DNA from 2 places in the Streptomyces afghaniensis genome. Region 1 is predicted to be linked to the other one. Evidence: predicted binding sites of a transcription regulator. Region 1 holds the regulator's gene; the other holds the start of a gene.
The links. Region 1 encodes HspR, which represses chaperone genes until heat shock. Its sites were predicted from a motif close to TTGAGNNNNNNNNNCTCAA; they were not measured.
Positions count from the first base shown of each region.

Region 2: the regulator HspR is predicted to act here: its motif matches at 7,510-7,528, upstream of lon (endopeptidase La).

Region 1 is NZ_JBIRGJ010000003.1:225,752-236,847, reverse strand. Features, by position in the region: gene dnaK (molecular chaperone DnaK) at 1-556, shown strand, start outside; gene grpE (nucleotide exchange factor GrpE) at 553-1,212, shown strand; gene dnaJ (molecular chaperone DnaJ) at 1,249-2,430, shown strand; gene ACH4G3_RS11655 (heat shock protein transcriptional repressor HspR) at 2,436-2,888, shown strand; gene ACH4G3_RS11650 (sugar ABC transporter substrate-binding protein) at 3,160-4,269, shown strand; gene ACH4G3_RS11645 (helix-turn-helix transcriptional regulator) at 4,480-5,511, shown strand; gene ACH4G3_RS11640 (helix-turn-helix transcriptional regulator) at 5,536-6,546, opposite strand; gene ACH4G3_RS11635 (Rieske (2Fe-2S) protein) at 6,848-7,183, shown strand; gene ACH4G3_RS11630 (pyridoxamine 5'-phosphate oxidase family protein) at 7,387-7,803, opposite strand; gene clpB (ATP-dependent chaperone ClpB) at 7,907-10,504, shown strand; gene ACH4G3_RS11620 (hypothetical protein) at 10,514-10,987, opposite strand.
Region 2 is NZ_JBIRGJ010000010.1:293,329-304,424, reverse strand. Features, by position in the region: gene ACH4G3_RS35720 (roadblock/LC7 domain-containing protein) at 1-394, opposite strand, end outside; gene ACH4G3_RS35715 (sensor histidine kinase) at 391-3,219, opposite strand; gene ACH4G3_RS35710 (protein phosphatase 2C domain-containing protein) at 3,588-4,373, shown strand; gene ACH4G3_RS35705 (MarR family winged helix-turn-helix transcriptional regulator) at 4,407-4,898, opposite strand; gene lon (endopeptidase La) at 5,073-7,487, opposite strand; gene ACH4G3_RS35695 (GNAT family N-acetyltransferase) at 7,663-8,310, shown strand; gene ACH4G3_RS35690 (rhomboid-like protein) at 8,323-9,150, opposite strand; gene ACH4G3_RS35685 (spermidine synthase family protein) at 9,322-9,999, shown strand; gene ACH4G3_RS35680 (response regulator transcription factor) at 10,124-10,864, shown strand; gene ACH4G3_RS35675 (HAMP domain-containing sensor histidine kinase) at 10,861-11,096, shown strand, end outside.

The DNA of each region.
Region 1 (11,096 bases):
GCCCCGCGGCGTCCCGCAGATCGAGGTCTCCTTCGACATCGACGCCAACGGCATCATGCACGTGACCGCGAAGGACCTGGGCACGGGCAAGGAGCAGAAGATGACCGTCACCGGCGGCTCCTCGCTGCCGAAGGACGAGGTCGACCGCATGCGCCAGGAGGCCGAGCAGTACGCGGAGGAGGACCACAAGCGCCGCGAGGCCGCCGAGTCCCGCAACCAGGGCGAGCAGCTCGTCTACCAGACCGAGAAGTTCCTCAAGGACAACGAGGACAAGGTCCCCGGCGAGATCAAGACCGAGGTCGAGGAAGCCGTCGCCGAGCTGAAGGAGAAGCTCAAGGGCGAGGACACGGCCGAGATCCGCACCGCCACGGAGAAGGTCGCGGCCGTCTCGCAGAAGCTCGGCCAGGCCATGTACGCCGACGCGAACGCCGCGCAGGCCGCCGGCGGCGCCTCCGCCGGAGCCGACGCGGGCGCCGGTGCCGGTGACGCCAAGGCCGACGACGACGTCGTGGACGCCGAGATCGTGGACGACGAGCGGAAGGACGGTGCCGCGTGACGGAGGAGACCCCGGGCTTCGACGAGCAGCAGCCCGACGTCCCTTCCGGCGCCACCTCCGAAGACGCCGAGCCGAAGGCCGCCGACTCCCCCTCCACGGAGGAGGGGGCGGCCCCGGCCGGGGACACGGGCCAGGACGTGGCTCTGGTGGCCCAGCTGGACCAGGCCCGCACGGCGCTCAGCGAGCGCACGGCGGACCTCCAGCGCCTCCAGGCCGAGTTCCAGAACTACCGCCGCCGGGTCGAGCGCGACCGGATCGCGGTCAAGGAGATCGCCATCGCGAACCTCCTGACCGAGCTCCTGCCCGTGCTCGACGACATCGGCCGCGCGCGTGAACACGGCGAGCTGGTCGGCGGCTTCAAGTCCGTCGCCGAGTCGCTGGAGAGCACGGCGGCCAAGATGGGCCTCCAGCAGTTCGGCAAGGAGGGCGAGCCCTTCGACCCGACGATCCACGAAGCCCTGATGCACAGCTACGCACCGGACGTCACCGAGACGACGTGCGTCGCGATCCTGCAGCCCGGGTACCGGATCGGCGAGCGCACCATCCGCCCCGCGCGGGTGGCGGTGGCCGAGCCCCAGCCGGGAGCGCAGACGGTCAAGGCGGACGAGACCGCCGAAGCCGACGACAAGGAGAGCGGTGGCCCGGAAGAGGGCTGACGTCATAGCGGACGAAGGGAAGGAGGGGCGTCGAGGATGAGCACCAAGGACTTCATCGAGAAGGACTACTACAAGGTCCTCGGCGTCCCCAAGGACGCCACCGAGGCCGAGATCAAGAAGGCGTACCGGAAGCTCGCCCGCGAGTACCACCCGGACGCCAACAAGGGCAACGTCAAGGCGGAGGAGCGCTTCAAGGAGATCTCCGAGGCCAACGACATCCTCGGCGATCCCAAGAAGCGCAAGGAGTACGACGAGGCACGCGCCCTCTTCGGCAACGGCGGCTTCCGCCCGGGGCCCGGCGCGGGCGGCGGCTCCTTCAACTTCGACCTGGGCGACCTCTTCGGAGGCGCCCCGGGCGGCGGCCAGGGAGCCGGCGGTTTCGGCGGTGGACTCGGTGACGTCTTCGGGGGCCTGTTCAACCGTGGCGGCGCGGGCGCGGGGACGCGCACGCATCCGCGGCGCGGCCAGGACATCGAGTCCGAGGTCACGCTGAGCTTCACCGAGGCGATCGAGGGCGCGACCGTCCCGCTGCGGATGTCCTCGCAGTCGCCCTGCAAGGCCTGCTCGGGCACCGGTGACAAGAACGGCACACCGCGGGTGTGCCCGACCTGCGTCGGCACCGGGCAGGTCGCCCGGGGCAGCGGCGGTGGCTTCTCCCTCACCGACCCCTGCCCGGACTGCAAGGGCCGCGGCCTGATCGCAGAGAACGCCTGCGAGGTCTGCAAGGGCAGCGGCCGGGCCAAGTCCTCGCGGACCATGCAGGTGCGCATCCCCGCGGGCGTCAGCGACGGCCAGCGGATCCGGCTGCGCGGCAAGGGAGCGCCGGGCGAGCGCGGCGGCCCGGCGGGCGACCTGTACGTGGTCGTGCACGTCGACTCCCACCCGGTGTTCGGCCGCAAGGACGACAACCTCACCGTCACCGTCCCGGTGACCTTCGCCGAGGCGGCCCTCGGCGGCGAGGTCCGGGTGCCGACGCTGGGCGGCCCGCCCGTCACGCTGAAGCTGCCGCCCGGCACGCCCAACGGCCGCACCATGCGCGCCCGGGGCAAGGGCGCGGTCCGCAAGGACGGCACCCGCGGCGACCTCCTGGTCACCGTCGAGGTGAGTGTTCCGAAGGACCTGACGGGGAAGGCTCGTGACGCGCTCGAGGCGTATCGCGAGGCGACCGCGGGTGAGGATCCGCGGGCGGAGCTGTTCCAGGCCGCGAAGGGAGCATGAGTCAGATGGACGGTCGTCGACGCAACCCGTATGAACTGACCGAGGAGACCCCGGTCTACGTCATCTCGGTGGCGGCCCAGCTGTCCGGCCTGCACCCGCAGACCCTGCGCCAGTACGACCGTCTGGGCCTGGTGTCTCCGGACCGCACCGCCGGCCGGGGCCGCCGCTACTCGGCCCGCGACATCGAACTGCTGCGCACCGTCCAGCAGTTGTCGCAGGACGAGGGCATCAACCTGGCGGGCATCAAGCGCATCATCGAACTGGAGAACCAGGTCGCCGCGCTCCAGGCCCGGGTGGCCGAGCTGGAGGACGCGCTCGACGGCGCGGCGGCGGCCATGCGGCAGCGCGAGGCGGCGGTGCACGCGTCGTACCGCCGAGACCTGGTGCCGTACCAGGAGGTCCAGCAGACCAGCGCGCTGGTCGTGTGGCGGCCGAAACGGCAGCAGCAGTCGGACTGACGCGCGTACGCCTGCGGAAAGGGCCGGGAGAACACTCCCGGCCCTTTTCGTATGTCTTGGGGCGTTTCCGCCGGGCCTCCTGTGGATGACCGGATGGTGCACGTCACTTGGAGGTGATTCCGCACAGTCTTCACAAGTGCTGCGGAGCGTGGTGTTGTCATCTCGTTAAGTGGTTCCGCTTGACGCTGGGGGGCGCAGCAACGTTGGCTTTTCAGTCACATGGGCCACAAAGTGTGCCCACGTCCGAATCACACGCGAAGTGAGCTCCCGCATGCGCCGTCGTATCTCCATATCCGTGGCCGCGGCCACGATGTCCGTCACGCTCGCCGGCTGCGGCGTGCTCAACGCGACAGGGAGCAGCGACGAGGCGAGCCCGACCAAGGGCAACGACATCACGGTGGGCCTGCTGCTCCCGGAGAAGGCGAACACCCGGTACGAGAACTTCGACTACCCCATCATCAAGAGGAAGGTCGAGTCCCTCACCAACGACCGGGGACGCGTCGAGTACGCCAACGCCGAAGCGAGCGCCGACACGCAGGCGGCCCAGCTGCAGCAGATGATCGACGACCGGGTCGACGTGATCCTGCTGGACGCCGTCGACGCGCACGCCATCGCCGGCGGAGTGAAGAAGGCCAAGGACGCCGGCATCCCGGTCATCGCCTACGACCGGCTGGCCGAGGGCCCGATCGACGCGTACATCTCCTTCGACAACGAACTGGTCGGCGAGGTCCAGGGGCGCACCCTGCTGGAGGCGATCGGCGAGAAGGCGAGCCTCTCCGACAAGATCGTGATGATGAACGGCTCGCCGACGGACCCGAACGCCAAGCAGTTCAAGGCCGGTGCGATGTCCGAGCTGAACGGCAAGGTGACGATCGCGCAGTCCTTCGACACCAAGGACTGGAAGCCGGAGAACGCCGAGGCCAACATGGCCGAGGCGATCCAGAAGATCGGCAAGGACGACATCGCCGCGGTGTACTCCGCCAACGACGGCATGGCGGGCGGCATCGTCAAGGCGCTGGAGGCCGCGGGCGTGACCGACCTGCCGCCGATCACCGGACAGGACGCGGAGCTCCCGGCGGTGCAGCGGATCATCACCGGCGACCAGTACATGAGCGTGTACAAGTCGTACCCGCAGGAGGCCGAGAACGCCGCGGAGATGGCCGTGGCCAAGGTTCAGGGCCGGGACATCCAGTTCGCCGCCCTCGCCCGCGACAAGGTCGACAGCCCCACCCACAAGGGCATTCCCGCCCACCTCGTGCCGGTGGTCGCCCTGACGAAGTCCAACATCAAGGACACGGTCGTCGCCGACGACATCTACAAGCTGTCGGACATCTGCACGGCGAAGTACGAGTCGGCTTGCGAGGCGATCGGCCTCAAGTAGCCGATCCGCCTGCCGTCTGCCCTCTGCTGTCTGCCGCCTTTCAGGTCGCCCACCGGCCATTTGTTGCAACGTGACGAGCTGAGCCGCGGAAATACCGGTGCGTACCGGTGTTTTCCGGCGAGGGCGGTGCGGGGAGCCGTGTTGCGGAGCAGGTCCCGTCCGCGCATAGTTGCGCTGCGGAAGACGGCGAAACCGGGGGTGGGATCGGCGATGGCCGGGCACGGGGCGGAGGAGCATCCACACGGTGCCGACCGACTGTGCGAGGCCGGGGATCGCGTGTATTCCCGGGCCGTACGGCGGGGCCGCGTGCCGCGCCGGGACGCTGATCCGGTGCCCTGTCTGCTGGAACTCGCCCTGCTGCACCCCGACCCCGACGACATGGACTGGCTGGTGCCGACCCCGCCGCAGGAGGTCATGACCCGGCTGCTGCGCGGGATGTACGACGAGGTCAGCGCGAGCCAGCGGCGGGTGGGTTCGGCCGTGGCGGCGTTCGAGTGGTACGCCGGGCTGGGGCGCCAGGTGCAGCCGGCCCCGCCCGCGGCCGAGGGCTCGGCGATCCGGGTGCTGGACGGACTCGCCCGGATCCAGGCCGCGATGGACGAGGCGACCCAGGCGTGCACGACCGAGGTGCTCACGGTGCAGCCGGGCGGCATCCGGCGCGAGGCGGAACTCTCCGAGGGGCTGCACCGGGCGCTGGCGCTGCGCGGCCGGGGCGTGCGGATGCGGGACCTGTACACGCATGTCGCCCGGCACGGGCAGGGGCTGCTGAACTACCTGGAGCTGATGGGCGACGCGGTGGAGGCCCGCACGCTGGACGAGGTGATCGACCGGCTGATCCTCTTCGACCGGACGGTGGCCTTCATCCCCGCCAACACCGACCGCACGATGGCCCTGGAGCTACGGCACCCGGCGATCGTCGAGTACCTCGTCACGGTGTTCGAGCGGCTCTGGCGCCTCGCCATCCCGCTGACCGCGCCGCTGCCCGACACCGGCATCGAGGGCATCTCCCACCGGGAGCAGTCGATCGCGGCGCTGCTGGCGGAAGGGCACCAGGACGCCGTCATCGCGGAACGCCTGGGCATAAGCGTGCGGACGTGCCGGGCACACATCGCCCGGCTGTCGGAGACGCTGGGGGCGGCGAGCCGTACGCAGTTGGGGGTGCGGATCGCACAGGCGGGCCTGGACGGTCCGCCACGGCCGGCTGTCTCCCCGACCCTCGGTGCCACGAGGTCACCCCGGTGACTCCCCCCTGCGTGGTGACCGGCCTCATTGCTCCTGGTTCAGGATGCCGGACTGCGCGATGAGATAGCCCAACTGGGCCCGGCTGCCACTGCCCAGGGCAGACGCGAGCTTGGCTATGTGGGCCCGGCAGGTACGGACGTTCATGCCGAGGCGGCGTGCGATGGCCTCGTCGACGTGGCCCTCGACCAGGAGCTTGGCGATCGAGTACTGGATCTCCGTGATGCCGTCGCGTGCGGTCTCGTACGGGGTGCCCGTGCTCAGCGGCACGGAGCGGTCCCACAGATACTCGAAGAGCTTCATGAGGTAGCGGACCAGGCCGGGGTGGCGCAGCTCCAGGGCGACCTGCTGATCGTCACGGGCGGGAATGAAAGCGACGGACTCGTCGCAGATGATCAGGCGCTCGACGAGTTCGTCGATGGTGCGGTACTCCGCCTTGCCGTTGGAGAGCTGGGCGGCGTACGCCAGCTGCTCCGGGTTGTAGCGGGCGGTGTGCTGGTACAGGGTCCGGATTCGCACTCCACGTTCGATCAGCGGCCTGTCCCGCTCCAGCCCGCGCAACAGGCTGCGTTCGGACATCCGGTCGCTCGGCTGGACCGTGAGCATTTCCTGCTGGCACTGGGCCGTCGCCATGTTGAGCGCCGCGTTGATCCGCTCGCCGCCTTCCAGCACGGTGATGGCGTCACTGGTCGCGGCGAGCTGGGTGCCGAGGGCCATGAACGGCTCAAAGGTCTCGGCAAGGCCGGTCGCCAGGCGCCGGCGCTCGGCGATCTCCTGTTCCAGCGGATTGAGCTGCCGGGACAGAGCGACCGCCGGGGGCACCGGCCGCAGCCATTCCGGGTCGTCCGGATCCGGGTGGAGCAAGGCGAACTCCACCAGGCAGGGGGCGGGCTCCACATCCGCACGGGCGATGCGTCCGGCGCGCAATGCGGCGGCATACAGACGGCCGCTCTCATCGCACCACTCGGTCATCGCATGGGGATGTGTCGCCTTAGTCCGATTCGATGCCAAATCTCCACCCCCCAGGGTCCTGAACATGCAGGAACATGATGCATTGATTCTGTGGCCATGACGTGCCCGAATGAGCCATCGTCGTACCTGACGGGGGAAAAGGGGACCTTCAAGTGAGGACGAAGCCGACTATGCGTAACAGAATGCTTCGCTCGGTGCTTGTCGCCGCCTTCTCCGCCGTTGTAGCCCTCGGCGCGCTGAGTGGCTCCTCCGATGCGAAGGGTGATATTCGGGCGAACAGCAGCTGGCCGTCCGTTGCCGTGAACACCAGTGGCACGGAGAACAGCAGTTGGCCGAGCTCCGGGGCAGCGGAAGCCGGGAGCTGACCGTGACAACTCCACCCGACGACCGCTCCTTCCGCCGCGAAATGGCAACCGCCTATCGCTCCGGCTGGCACTTCATCGACCTGGTCACCGCCATCCCCCACAGCGGCGACTCGTTGATGGTGACCGTGTTCGGCGAGCCGGTGGTCGTCACGCGGGACGAGGACGAGGACGTACGGGCTTACCGGTGTCTGCGGCGGCCTCGGGGGGCGCCGCAGCCCGTGCGGTGTGCCGTACGGTACGGAATGATCTTTGTGAACCTGGACCAAAGGGACCACGAGCAGGTGGAAGCCGACTCTCCCGTCCCGAGGACCATCTCTGCCACCCCCCGCAGTGCCTGACGCGATTCCCCCGTCGTAACAGATCGCTCAGGTGCTTCCCCCCGCAGCGGCGTCACCGTGACCTGAACACGGTGACGCCGCTGCAGTTTCTGGGGACATTTCCGGGTATCACCCGAGTCGCGCGGTGGCCGGATCCAATCGATCATCGGTGTGGATTTTCACTTCGATCAACTTCCCGGTCGACCGTTCCCTCACGGTCACCCTCACCCTCGCCCCATCGCTCGCGTCAGCCGTATCTCGATCACCACGCGTGCGGGATTGGGTGAGGGCGTCCGTCCGTAGCGTTCCGCGTAACGGCGCTCCGCCTCCGCCACCCGCTCCGGTTCCGTGCGGACGAAGGCCCGGCCCTCCAGGGTCGCCCAGCGCCGGCCCTCCATCTGGCAGACGGCGACCGCCGCTCCCTGCTTCCCGGCGGCCAGCACGTGCCGCACCTTGGCGCTCGCCTTGTTCGTGATCACCCGAGCGAGCCGGGCCTCGGGATCGTATGTGACCCCGACGGGTACCACGTGCGGAGTGCCGTCCGGGCGGGGAGTCGTCAGGGTGCACACATGCCGCTCCCGCCAGAAGGCGAGATACGGCGGGTCCGGGGCACCCGGATCGACGGAGTACTTGGTCGCCATGCCCCGGAACTTAACCCCTGTCTGCTCCCCGAACCTGCCTTGAGTGGACTAGACTCAACTTTGTGCAAGTCGTTCGGGTCAGTGCAAGGAGGAGAACGCGAACGTGGACGCCGAGCTGACCAACCGGAGCCGGGACGCCATCAACGCGGCCAGCAACAGGGCCGTGACCGAGGGCCACCCCGACCTCACCCCAGCCCACCTGCTCCTCGCGCTGCTCCAGGGGCAGGACAACGAGAACATCACCGATCTGCTCGCCGCGGTCGACGTCGACCAGGCGGCCGTACGCGCCGGAGCCGAGCGCGTACTCGCCGGGCTGCCCAGCGTGACCGGTTCCACCGTGGCGCCGCCCCAGCCCAACCGCGAGATGCTCGCCGTCGTCGCCGACGCGCAGGCCCGCGCCAAGGACCTCGGGGACGAGTACCTCTCCACGGAGCACCTCCTCATCGGCATCGCCGCGAAGGGCGGCGCGGCCGGCGAGGTGCTGTCCCAGCAGGGCGCCGACGCCAGGAAGCTCCAGGACGCCTTCCAGAAGGCGCGGGGACAGCGGCGCGTGACCACGGCCGACCCCGAGGGGCAGTACAAGGCCCTGGAGAAGTTCGGGACCGACTTCACCGCCGCCGCGCGGGAAGGAAAGCTCGACCCCGTCATCGGGCGGGACCAGGAGATCCGGCGCGTGGTGCAGGTGCTGTCCCGGCGCACCAAGAACAACCCCGTGCTCATCGGCGAGCCCGGCGTCGGCAAGACCGCCGTCGTCGAGGGGCTCGCCCAGCGGATCGTCAAGGGGGACGTGCCCGAGTCCCTCAAGGACAAGCGGCTCGTCGCGCTCGATCTGGGCGCCATGGTCGCCGGGGCCAAGTACCGCGGCGAGTTCGAGGAGCGGCTGAAGACCGTCCTCGCCGAGATCAAGGACTCCGACGGGCAGATCATCACCTTCATCGACGAGCTGCACACCGTCGTGGGGGCCGGTGCCGGCGGCGACTCCGCCATGGACGCGGGCAACATGCTCAAGCCCATGCTCGCCCGCGGTGAGCTGCGCATGGTCGGTGCCACCACACTGGACGAGTACCGGGAGCGGATCGAGAAGGACGCCGCCCTGGAGCGGCGCTTCCAGCAGGTGCTGGTCGCCGAGCCGAGCGTCGAGGACTCCATCGCGATCCTGCGCGGCCTCAAGGGACGGTACGAGGCCCACCACAAGGTGCAGATCGCCGACAGCGCGCTGGTCGCGGCCGCCGCCCTCTCCGACCGGTACATCACCTCCCGCTTCCTGCCCGACAAGGCCATCGACCTCGTCGACGAGGCGGCCTCGCGGCTGCGGATGGAGATCGACTCGTCCCCCGTCGAGATCGACGAGCTCCAGCGCGCCGTCGACCGGCTGAAGATGGAGGAGCTCGCGATCGGCAAGGAGACCGACGCGGCCTCCCGCGAGCGCCTGGAGAAGCTGCGCCGCGACCTCGCCGACAAGGAGGAGGAGCTGCGCGGACTGACCGCCCGCTGGGAGAAGGAGAAGCAGTCCCTCAACCGCGTCGGCGAGCTGAAGGAACGCCTCGACGAACTGCGCGGCCAGGCCGAGCGAGCCCAGCGCGACGGCGACTTCGACACCGCCTCCAAGCTGCTCTACGGCGAGATCCCCGCCCTGGAGAAGGAACTGGAGGCCGCCTCCGAGGCCGAGGAGGAGGTTGCCAGGGACACCATGGTCAAGGAGGAGGTCGGCGCGGACGACATCGCCGACGTCGTCGCCTCCTGGACCGGCATCCCCGCCGGGCGTCTGCTGGAGGGCGAGACGCAGAAGCTGCTGCGCATGGAGGACGAGCTCGGCAAGCGGCTCATCGGCCAGACCGAGGCCGTGCGGGCGGTGTCCGACGCCGTGCGGCGGTCCCGCGCCGGGATCTCCGACCCCGACCGCCCCACCGGCTCCTTCCTCTTCCTCGGCCCGACCGGTGTCGGCAAGACCGAGCTGGCCAAGGCCCTCGCCGACTTCCTCTTCGACGACGAGCGGGCGATGGTCCGCATCGACATGTCGGAGTACAGCGAGAAGCACAGCGTGGCCCGGCTGGTCGGCGCCCCGCCCGGATACGTCGGCTACGAGGAGGGCGGCCAGCTCACGGAGGCGGTGCGCCGCCGTCCGTACTCCGTCGTCCTGCTGGACGAGGTCGAGAAGGCCCACCCCGAGGTCTTCGACATCCTGCTCCAGGTGCTCGACGACGGCCGTCTCACGGACGGCCAGGGCCGCACGGTCGACTTCCGCAACACGATCCTCGTCCTGACGTCGAACCTGGGCAGCCAGTTCCTGGTCGATCCGATCACCAGCGAGGAGGAGAAGAAGGAGCAGGTCCTCGAGGTGGTGCGGACCTCCTTCAAGCCGGAGTTCCTCAACCGCCTGGACGACCTGGTCGTCTTCGCCGCCCTGACCAAGCCCGAGCTGGAGCGCATCGCGAAGCTCCAGATCGAGCGCCTGGCCAAGCGGCTCGCCGAGCGGCGCCTCACCCTGGACATCACGCCCGAGGCCCTGGCCTGGCTCGCCGAGGAGGGCATGGACCCGGCGTACGGCGCCCGCCCGCTGCGCCGCCTCGTCCAGTCCGCCATCGGCGACCGGCTCGCCAAGGAGATCCTCTCCGGCGAGATCAAGGACGGCGACACGGTCCGGGTGGACCGCTTCGGCGACGAACTGCTGGTGGGTCCGGCGGCGGCCAAGACGCTGTAGGGCCGTCGATCACATCGTGAACGCCGAGAAGCGCACCCGCGCCGTCTCGGCGTTCTCGTACTCCACCCGCACCTGCACCACGTGCGCCCCGGCCGCGGCGGGCAGGCCGTCCTCGTGGCTCACGTCGAGGCAGAGCGCCCCGCAGGAGGCGTCCGAGCGGGCCTCGGGCGCGTTCGGGTACGTCTCGCGCAGCCAGTCGCGCACGTCCTCGCGCGGCATCCGCAGCACCGCCGCGTACGCGGTGTCGATGCCCTGCTGCACGGTGCAGTTCCCGACGTGGGCGTGCGCCGGGGCCGAGGCACCGCCGAAGGCCAGCGCCTCGGCGCAGGGCACCTTCTTCACGGCCCCGGCGCGCGGGGTCTCCTCGTCCGATAGGGCCCAGGCGAAGAGGCCGACGATCAGGAACCCGAGGACGAGCACCGGCACGGCCAGGACGGGCAGGATCAGCCGCCACCGCGTGTGACCCCTGCCCGCTTCCGCCACCGTGGCCCCCTCCGTCCGTCATTCAGGAGGACGGCGTGCGGCACCTGGAGGTTGCGGTTGACCGGATCGTGTCAGCCATGGGCTTAGCGGGGTAGTCGGGGCTTGCCAC
Region 2 (11,096 bases), on a different contig from region 1:
AGTCCGCGGAGCCGTGGACGCCGAGCAGCGAGCCGTCGCTGATGGACATCACGAACAGGCTGCCCTCGTCCATCGCGACCATCGTGTGCCGGACCCCGCCGAAGTCCATCAGCTTGGCGGCGCCGATGGTGAGGCTGCCGATGCCGGAGACGATGGTGGCCAGGTCGGCGGCGGAGCCGCGCGGGCCGGTCTTCTTGCCCCCGCGGGCCTGGAGAGCCTCCCGCGCCTCCTTGTTGCGGTGGTCGTCGGAGGACAGCAGGAGCAGTCCGTCGGACGAGACGACCGCGACCGAGAGGATGCCGGGTACCTCCTCGACGAGGTTGGTCAGCAGCCAGTGCAGGTTGCGGGCCTCACTGCTCAGTCCGATCAGTCCGAAGGTACTGGGAGCGGTCAACTGCTTGCCTCCTCGACTGTGCCCCCCGTGGCTTCTTCGGATTCAGCTGGTTCTGTCGCGCCGGTGGCCGGCCGCTTGTGCGAGGCCGTCCGTTCGGCGATTTCCGCCTCCACGTCGCGGTAGCCGGCCTGGGCGCCCTGGCGGAAGCCGCCGAGGCGGCGGCGGAGGGCTTCGGCGTCGACGGAGCCGCTGCGCTGGCGCGGGGCGGTGGTCGGAGCGGTGATCTTGGGCGTGCGCTTGGGGAGGCCCTTGTCGGTGACGCGGTCCTCTTCGTCGTCAGGTGCGCGTTCGTGTTCCGCCTCGGCTTCGCCTTCGGCGTGTTCGTTGCCACCCGCACCCCCCGTGCGGGTTTCGGCCTCGGGTGCGGGTGGCCCCTGTGGGGCGGATTCGCCGTCGGCTGCCGCGGGCGCGTGCTCCTCCGGGGCCGGCTCGTCCTGCGGGATCGGGGCCAGCAGCTCCATCGTGGTCTCGGCGGGGGTTTCCGCCGGTGCCGTCACCTCTGCCGCGGGTGCGGCCGGCTCCGCCGCCTGTGCCGGTTCCGGATGCCCGGCAGCCTCGGCATGGTCCGCGGACTCCGCCGCCGCCTCCTCGCGCAGTACCGCCTTCTCCGCCAGCGACACCAACGGGTCCCCGTGGCTCGCGCGGCCGTGCAGGACGTTGGAGTTGGCCTCGGCGTCGGCGCCGGGGAACGCGACGGTGTGGCCGGTGCCGGAGAGCGGGCCGGAGGCCGGGACGGCCGCGGCCGGAGCCGCCGCCAGCAGGGTCCGGGGCAGGACGACGACCGCCGCGACACCGCCCTGCTTCTGCTCGCGGAGCTGCACGCGCACACCGTGCCGGTGGGCGAGGCGGGCCACGACGTACAGGCCGAGGCCGAGACCGTCCTCGCCCTCCTGGTCGTACGGCGCCTCCGGGTCGAAGTCGGCGAGGCGGGCGTTGAGGCGCTCCAGCCGGTCCTCGGCCATGCCGATGCCCTCGTCCTGGACGGAGAGCATGACCTCGCCGTTCTCCAGCAGCCAGCCGGAGATCTCGACGGGCAGGTCGGGCGGCGAGAACGAGGTGGCGTTCTCCAGGAGTTCGGCCAGCAGGTGGGACAGGTCGTCGGCGGCGAACCCGGCGATGTGCGCGTGCGGCGGCAGCGCGGCGATCCGGACCCGCTCGTACCGCTCGATCTCGCTGACCGCCGCGCGGACGACGTCCACGAGGGGCACGGGCCCGGCGGCGTGCTGGACGTGCTCGGTGCCGGCGAGGACGAGGAGGTTCTCGCTGTGCCGGCGCATGACCGTGGCGAAGTGGTCGAGCTTGAACAGCGTGGCGAGGCGGTCCGGGTCCTGCTCGCGCTCCTCCAGGTTCTCGATGACGGCCAGTTGCCGCTCGACCAGGCCGAGCGTGCGCAGCGCGAGGTTGACGAAGGTGCCGCCGATGGCCGTGCGCAGCCGCTCCAGCTGGGCGGCGGACTCGGCGAGTTCGCCGCGCAGTTCCTCGCGCGCGTCGGCCATCTTCTGGCGCTGCCCGACGAGGTGCTTGCGGTCGGACTCCAGCGTGGAGATCCGCTCGTTGAGCGCGACTGCGTGCGCGTGCAGGGCGTTGACGGAGCGGACGACCTGGGCGAACTCGTCGTTGCGGCCGGTGAACTTGACGGGTTCCTCGGCCGTGGGGACCTCCGCCTCGGCCAGCCGCTTCGAGCCGAGGCGCAGCACGGCGAGGGGGCGTGTGAGGCTGCGGGCCATGCCCGTGGCGACGCCGACGGCGAGCAGCATCAGGGCGCCGAGGACGGCGATGCGGATCTCCAGCGCGGTGACGTCGTCGTCGCGCAGCGCCTCCAGGTCCTTGGTGCGGCGGTCGTAGAGGGCGGACTCCACGCCGCGCATCAGGTCGACCCGGGCGGAGAGGGCCGCGTCCAGCCTCTTGGTGTTGGTGGAGAGCTCGCTGCCGGACAGCGTCGGCTGGTCGGTGAGGGTGGCGAGGTACTTCTCGGCGGAGTTGACCTCGGTGCCGGTGACCGTGTTGTCGAACGAGGTACGGGCCGCCTTGGGCGCGGTGTCGCGGAAGTCGGCCAGGGCGGCGTCGGAGCGCAGCCGGGCCTGCTGGGCGGCGGCGCTCAGTGCGTCGCGCTGCCGGGCGTCGGCGTCCGAGGAGGTCTCGGTCGGCAGGCCGGTGACCGGGTCGATGGCCGTCTCGGTGCCGCGCGGCACGCTGAAGGCGGCGAGCAGCAGCCCCCGGGCCGCGGCGGCCTGCTGGACGGCGGAGTCCAGTTCGGCCAGGGCCTGTCCGCCCGCACCCGCGCGGGGCGGCGTCTGCTGCGCCAGCTGCTCGGCGAGCCGGTGGAGCTCGGTGATGGCGGTGGAGTACGCCTGGTGCGCTTCGAGAGCGCTGCTCTTGCCGGTGAGCGCCGCCCGGCGCACGGCCGCGATGTCGTCGAGGTCGGAACGGAGCGAGGCGGGCGTGTCGGTGTCGCTCCGCAACTCCTCGACCTGCCGGTCCACGCGGGCGCTGCGCTGCTCGGAAGGCGCCTTGGACTTGGGGCGGCCGGCCGCGATGTAGGAGGTGACGTCGTCGCGCTCGTCGGCGAGGGAGTGCGCCAGGACGAGGGCGCCCTGCGTCTGCTCGGCGAGCGTCACCAGCTTCTGGGAGTCGTGGAGTTGCCCGGAGGCGGCGAGGACGGACGGGGTGCCCGCACCGGCGATGGCAGCTGCGACCACGGCCACGGCCACGATGAGCCGGTTGCGTACATGGGTGGGGCGGCCCTTGCCGGTGGGGGGCGTCGGCTCAGCGCCCTGAACGGGGGCCGTCTGCTTGCCTGGGCGACGAGGCCGCGTCTTCTGCACCGGTGCTCGCATTCCTGACTCGTGAACTCATGGGCCCGGATGACGCTCCGTCAACTGGTGCGTACTCCAGGTACACTTCCCGACCCTCCCAGCGCCGGTGGGCAGCGCACGTGCATCACCTGACCCGCCACCCGAAGGAGTGAACCCCGGAGGAGAGTTGGGGAGCAAGTTCCGCTGGCCCTTGCAGCGGCCTTGTTCGGCAGGCCGGTTGGACGCCGTGCGCGGGCGGTGGCAGTATTCGCCACCACGCCTTCCCGGAACAAAGCATTCCATCCCAAACGGGGCGTCTGACCTGTATGACCGCACCAGTCCGGCAACCATTGCCAGCGTTTTGCGGACCTTGTGAAGGGCTCGTGCAGACTGGCTGGATGCGTACTGAACTCGCCTCGGAGCCGGGAGACGCGGACCGCCCCAACGAGGACTTCGCCAGTGTCGGACTACCGGCCTCCGGACAGGGTGGTTCGGTCGTCGTCCTGGACGGGGTCACACCGCCGAGGGGCGGGACGGGCTGTCTGCATTCCGTCCCCTGGTTCACCGCACGCCTCGGTGGAGCCCTGACCGAACTGACCGTTTCACTCCCGGATGTTCCCCTGGTCGACGCCTTGTCCCGCGCCATCGCGCGTACCGCTGAGGCGCACGCGTCAACCTGTGACCTTTCTCACCCCAGAACACCGCAGGCCACGGTGGTCGTGGCCCGCTGGTCCCCGGAGACGGTGGAGTACCTGGTCCTGTCGGACTCGGCTCTCCTCGTGGAGTCCCAGGACAGCGTGGTGACGCCCTTCCTGGACGACCGGCTGGCTCTCCTCCCCCGCTCGGCCCTGGCCACGGACGCGCTGGTGGACTCCACGCTCCGCAACAAGGAGGGCGGCTTCTTCACGGCGGCGGCCGATCCCTCGGTGGCCCGGCGAGCGGTGACCGGCACCCTGCCCCGGTGCGAGGTCCGCGCCCTGGCCGCCCTGACGGACGGGGCGGCCCGCTGGGTGGAGCGGTTCGGGGAGGGCGACTGGACGGACTGCTTCCGCCTCCTGCGCAAGGAGGGTCCGCAGGCGCTGGTGGACCGGGTGCGGACGTTGGAGCGGACGGATTCGGCCGGATCGTTCCTGGGCCGGAGCAAGACGCACGACGACGCGACGGTCGTGTACGTCGAGTTCTGAAAAAGCGGAGTCCTGAAAAACCCGAACCGGGGGCTACTTCTCCATGCCCCGGTTCAGCTGGTGCAGCAGCCGGGCCAGCTCCGTGACCTCGCGCGTGTCCCAGTCGGCCAGACGGCCGGCGTACCGGGCGCGGCGGGCCTCGCGCACCCGGCGGACCCGGTCGTGGCCCTCCTGGGTGAGGGCGACGAGCCAGGCGCGTCCGTCGGCGGGGTCGGGCTCGCGGGCGACCAGGCCGAGTTCCTCCAGGGCGCGCAACTGGCGGGACATCGTGGCCTTGCCGACGCCGATGTAGGCGGCGAGCTCGGTGGCCCGCTGCTTGCCGCACTCGTCCAGCCGTACGAGCAGGCCGTACGCGGACGACTCCAGGTCGGGGTGGACCTCCCGGGCCATCTCGCCCTGGCTGGCCCGGGCCCTCCGCAGGAGCACGGTCAGCTCCCGCTCCAGCGCCAGAAAGGCAGGCTGATCCACACCGGTTCCGGCCAGGGAGGCGTCCCGGTGTCCGTCGTCGTTGCCGTCCTCGTGCACGTGAGCCCTGCCTCGGTTGTCGCCCGGTACCTGCATTTTCCGCCACCTGCGGCCATCGCCGCAGCTCGGCAAGTATTCCGCAGGTCACGGGGTGCGCGTCCACAGGGCCGCCACACGGTGAAGGCCCGGGCCTCCCTCACGGGACCCGGGCCTTCCCTCATCCGGTGGCCTCCGTCACGCGGCCACCGGAACCTCCGGCGCCGCGTCCGCGGTGGCGGGCGCGAGCGCCAGCTCCAGGACCTGGCGGACGTCGGTGACGGCGTGGACGTCGAGCTTGTCCAGCACCTCCGCCGGGACGTCGTCCAGGTCGGGCTCGTTGCGCTTGGGGATGATCACGGTGGTGACCCCGGCGCGGTGGGCCGCCAGCAGCTTCTGCTTCACGCCGCCGATCGGCAGGACCCGCCCGGTCAGCGAGACCTCGCCCGTCATCGCCACGTCCGTGCGGACCAGACGGCCGGACAACAGCGAGGCGAGGGCCGTGGTCATCGTGACGCCGGCGCTCGGGCCGTCCTTGGGGACCGCGCCCGCCGGGAAGTGGATGTGCACGCCCCGGTCCTTCAGATCACCCACCGGCAGTTCCAGCTCGGCACCGCGGGAGCGCAGGAAGCTCAGCGCGATCTGCGCGGACTCCTTCATCACGTCCCCCAGCTGACCGGTCAGGGTCAGCCCGGCCGCGCCCGTCTCCGGGTCGGCCAGCGACGCCTCGACGTACAGCACGTCACCGCCGGCGCCCGTCACCGCGAGGCCCGTCGCCACGCCCGGCACCGACGTGCGGCGCTCGGCCGGGTCCTGGGCGGACTCGGGCACGTGGTGCGGCCGTCCGATCAGAGAGCGCAGGTCCTCGTCCCGGACGGTGAACGGCAGCTCCCGCTCACCCAGTTCGTGCTGGGCCGCGACCTTGCGCAGCAGCCGTGCGATCGACCGCTCCAGGTTGCGCACGCCCGCCTCGCGCGTGTACTCACCGGCGAGCTTGCGCAGCGCGCCCTCGTCGATGGCCACCTCTTCCTCGGCGAGCCCGGCCCGCTCCAGCTGACGCGGGAGCAGGTGGTCGCGGGCGATGACGACCTTCTCGTCCTCGGTGTAACCGTCCAGGCGGACGATCTCCATCCGGTCGGCCAGCGCCTCCGGGATCGCCTCCAGGACGTTGGCGGTCGCGAGGAAGACCACGTCCGAGAGGTCCAGCTCGACCTCCAGGTAGTGGTCCCGGAAGGTGTGGTTCTGCGCCGGGTCGAGCACTTCGAGCAGGGCCGCGGCCGGGTCGCCCCGGAAGTCCGAGCCCACCTTGTCGATCTCGTCGAGCAGCACGACCGGGTTCATCGACCCGGCCTCCTTGATGGCGCGGACGACCCGGCCGGGCAGGGCACCGACGTACGTACGCCGGTGGCCGCGGATCTCGGCCTCGTCACGGACGCCGCCGAGGGCGACGCGCACGAACTTCCGCCCCATCGCGTGGGCGACGGACTCGCCCAGGCTGGTCTTGCCGACGCCGGGCGGTCCGACGAGCGCGAGCACGGCACCGCCGCGCCGCCCGCCGACCACGCCCAGCCCCCGCTCGGTACGCCGCTTGCGCACGGCCAGGTACTCGGTGATCCGCTCCTTCACGTCCTGAAGGCCGGAGTGCTCGGCGTCGAGGATGGCCTGGGCGCCCTGGATGTCGTACGCGTCCTCGGTGCGCTCGTTCCACGGCATCTCCAGCACCGTGTCGAGCCAGGTGCGGATCCACGAGCCCTCGGGCGACTGGTCGGAGGACCGCTCCAGCTTGTCGACCTCCTTGAGCGCGGCCTCCCGGACCTTCTCGGGCAGGTCGGCGGCCTCCACCCGGGAGCGGTAGTCGTCGGACTCCTCTCCCTCCTGCTCGCCGTTCAGCTCGCGCAGCTCCTTGCGGACCGCTTCGAGCTGACGCCGCAGCAGGAACTCGCGCTGCTGCTTGTCGACGCCCTCCTGGACGTCCTTGGCGATGGACTCGGCCACGTCCTGCTCGGCGAGGTGGTCGCGCAGCTGCTGGGTGGCGAGCTTCAGCCGGGCGACCGGGTCGGCGGTCTCCAGCAGCTCGACCTTCTGATCGGTGGTCAGGAAGGGCGAGTAGCCGGAGTTGTCGGCGAGCGCCGAGACGTCGTCGATGGCCTGCACCCGGTCGACGACCTGCCAGGCACCGCGCTTGCGCAGCCAGGCGGTGGCGAGGGCCTTGTATTCCTTGACCAGTTCGGCGACCTGCCCGGGCAGCGGCTCCGGGACGGATTCGTCGACGCGGGTGCCCTCGACCCAGAGGGCCGCGCCGGGACCCGTGGTCCCCGCACCGATCCTCACCCGGCCCCGGCCGCGGATCAGCGCGCCCGGATCGCCGTCGGCCAGCCGGCCCACCTGCTCGACGGTGCCGAGGACACCGGTGCCGGCGTACGTGCCGTCGATGCGTGGCACCAGGAGTACCCGGGGCTTTCCGGGCGTTGTCCGAGCAGCGGCCTGTGCGGCCTCCACCGCGGCACGGACCTCGGAGTCGCTCAGGTCCAGCGGGACCACCATTCCGGGCAGGACGACCTCGTCGTCGAGCGGCAGCACGGGCAGGGTGAGCGGTGTGGACGTCGAAGCCATGATCTCCCCTTCGGCAGTCAAGTTGAGCTATGCCGACTCAATGCACGGGAGTCGCCGGATGTTCCCCACCCGCCGTTCGCTGTGAGCGATCGACCGTGACGCCAGGGGCGATCGGGGTCGTAGAGTCAGCGGCGTAACAGATCAATTCGGCTAGTGCCTATTACCAGGGGGCGGCGTGGACAGGACCGTGCAGGCGTGGGTGGACGGGTGGATCGTGTCGCGCGGGGCCGCTCCGCCCGTGACCGAGCCGTGGGGCTGCACGATCGACGTGGGGGCGAACGGCCACGTCACACGGCATGTGTTCGGCGCGACCGGCGACGACCTCGACGAGACGTCCGTCCGGAAGGTGGCCGGCGCGGTGACCGGGGCCGGCGTGTGGCTGAAGGCGTTCCGGGACCCGTCGGTGGTCGCCGGCTGGCTGGACGACAGCTGGTGGATCGACCCCGAGCCCGGTTATCTGATGAGGGTCCCGCTGACAGACCACGGCGCTCCGGACGTGCCCGACGGCTACCGGCTGCGCAGCTGGTCGCGCGGCGGAGTGACGCGAGTGATGGTGGCCGCCCCGGACGGTTCGCTCGCAGCGCGCGGCCAGATGGCCCCGACCGGCGCCACCGCCGTCGCCGACCAGATCGAGACGGCCCCCGGGCATCGCCGCAGGGGTCTCGGCAGCTTCGTCATGCGGACGCTGCAGAGCGCCGCCGCCCGGCAAGGGGCACGGACCGGCGTCCTCGCCGGTACGCCCGCGGGGCGAGGGCTCTACGAGGCGCTGGGCTGGGAAGTCGTGGCCCCGCTCACCAGCGCGAAGCACGAACCACGGACCTGAACGGCCTCGGGTTCAGCCCCGGGCCGGTCCGATCGGGCCGGTGCGCCTCCCCCGCCACCGCCGCAGCACCGGCCAGGTCGCGACACCGATGGCCAGGGCGATCAGATGCCCCCAGTTCGTCATCGGGTCGGTGAGGGCGAGCAGGTCCTGGAGCAGCATCCCGCCGAAGCCGGCCAGCAGCGGCACACGCAGCCAGAGAGGCAGCAGTCCGGCCAGGGCGCCGGTGCCGGCGGCGACACCGAAGCTGACGCCGTAGTCGAGCCGGTGCAGCGAACTCTCGGGAAGCTGCCCGGCCAGCACCGCGAGCCCGACCGGCACCTCGGTCGCCAGGGTGGCGAGGACGTGCCCGAGCAGGAAGACACCGGCCGTGCGCAGGCCGCCGATCCGCCGTTCCAGCGCGGTCAGCACGAGCACGAACCCGATCGCGAACGGCGAGGCCACCCCGCCCGCGAGCCACAGCGCGCTGCCGACCAGCACCAGCTCCGGCGTCCGCACCAGGTGCGCCACATCCGTACTGGAGCCCTGGAGCAGGGCGTGCACCAGCGCGGGGTCCGCGTACGCGGAGAACAGCGAGGTCAGGCAGAGGACGATCCCGTACCCGAACGTGAACGGCGTGCCCGTGGGAGTGGGGAGCAGCCGCCACACCCGCGGCGCCCGAAGCCGAGGCCGGGGCTTCTCCACCGCGGCGGACTCTCGCCCGTCCGGGCCCACGGTCCCGCACGGCAGCGGGCCGCCGGCCCGCTGCCGCGGCACCCCGTCCAGCAGCGCCGTCACGTCGGAAACGGGCGCGCCCGTCGGCGTCGGCGTGGCCGTCTCGTCGGCCGGCGCGGTGCGATCCACGGCGGGCGCTCCTTCCGTCATGCCCCACCCTTCGCGCACCTTTGCCCCCTGTCTGTGACCGGCGCCACGCGAGAGCCGATTCACAGCAACCTGACAGCAGCGTGCCGCGTCCCCGGCCGGCCTCTCCGTATTGCTTGGCGCCGGACGCCCCTCACCTGCCAGGATGCTCGGATGCCCACCTCGAACGACATCCCCCTCGTGCTGGACCGTCGCGAGGGCCCGCACGGCGAGGTCGTGCTGCGACGGCACGGCGACCGGCTGGAGATCATCGCGAACGGCTGCTTCCTGATGGACACCTCCGACGGCCGCTCCGAGCGGCGGCTGGTCGACGCGGCCCTGGACGCCCTGGCGGGCCGGGACCGCCCGGACGTGCTGATCGGCGGACTCGGCGTCGGCTTCTCCCTCGCCCACGCGGCGGCGAACCCGCGCTGGGGAGGGATCACGGTCGTGGAACGCGAGCACGCGATTGTCGAGTGGCACCTCGACGGCCCGCTCCGCGCGTTCTCCGCCGAGGCCCTCGCCGACCCCCGCACGGAAATCGTCGAAGCCGATCTCGTGGCCTACGTCAATGAGACATCCGCCACGTACGACGCCCTGTGCCTCGACATCGACAACGGCCCCGGCTGGACCGTCACGGAGGGCAACGAAATTCTCTATGGAGAGGCCGGACTGGCAAGCTGCGTACGGGTGTTGAGGCCCGGCGGGGTGCTCGCCGTCTGGTCCGCCCAGCCCTCACCGGAATTCGAAGAAACCCTGCGGAATGTCGGGTTCCAACAGGTGCGTACCGAAGAGATCCCGGTTGCCCGGGGCGTTCCGGACGTCGTGCACCTCGGCATCAGCCCTGGATAGCAAAGGTGTGCTGACTCCCCGTACGCTGCTCCTCTGACGCCGATCATTCAAGCGTCAATCGCAACCATGCGCAGACCGAGGAATCACCCCACTGATTCCGGAAAGCACACCCCAGGGGCGGGCGATGGAGCAGACACACACCTCCCACAACGGTTCGGCGACGGCTACACCGGGCGCACAGCGCCGGGTTCTCGTCGTCGAGGACGACGCCACGATCGTGGATGCCATCGCGACCCGCCTGCGAGCCGAGGGATTCCTCGTGCAAACAGCGGGTGACGGTCCGGCCGCCGTCGACACGGCCGAGGCCTGGCAGCCCGACCTGCTGATCCTCGACATCATGCTGCCCGGCTTCGACGGTCTGGAGGTCTGCCGGCGCGTGCAGGCCGCCCGCCCGGTGCCGGTGCTGATGCTCACCGCACGCGACGACGAGACCGACATGCTGGTCGGGCTCGGCGTCGGCGCCGACGACTACATGACGAAGCCGTTCTCGATGCGGGAACTGGCGGCGCGCGTGCACGTGCTGCTGCGCCGCGTGGAGCGGGCCGCGCTGGCCGCCGCGACGCCGCGCAGCGGCATCCTGCGCCTCGGCGAACTGGAGATCGACCACGCGCAGCGCCGAGTCCGGGTGCGGAGTGAGGATGTCCACCTCACGCCGACCGAGTTCGACCTGCTGGTGTGCCTGGCGAACACCCCGCGCGCGGTGCTCTCCCGCGAGCAGCTGCTGGCCGAGGTCTGGGACTGGGCGGACGCCTCCGGTACCCGGACCGTCGACAGCCACATCAAGGCGCTGCGCCGGAAGATCGGCGCCGAGCGGATCCGTACGGTGCACGGCGTGGGCTACGCCCTGGAGACCCCGACGCCATGAGCGGCGGGCCGGCCGCACGGAGAAACCCCGGGGAGCCGGAACCCTGGGGCGGGGTGAGCCCGTTCTCGATCAAGACCAAGCTGGGCGCGCTGGTCGTCATCTCGGTGCTGATCACCACGGGCCTGTCGGTGATCGCGGTGCACACGAAGACGGAGCTGCGCTTCATCACGGTCTTCTCGATGATCGCCACACTGCTCATTACGCAGTTCGTGGCCCATTCGCTCACCGCGCC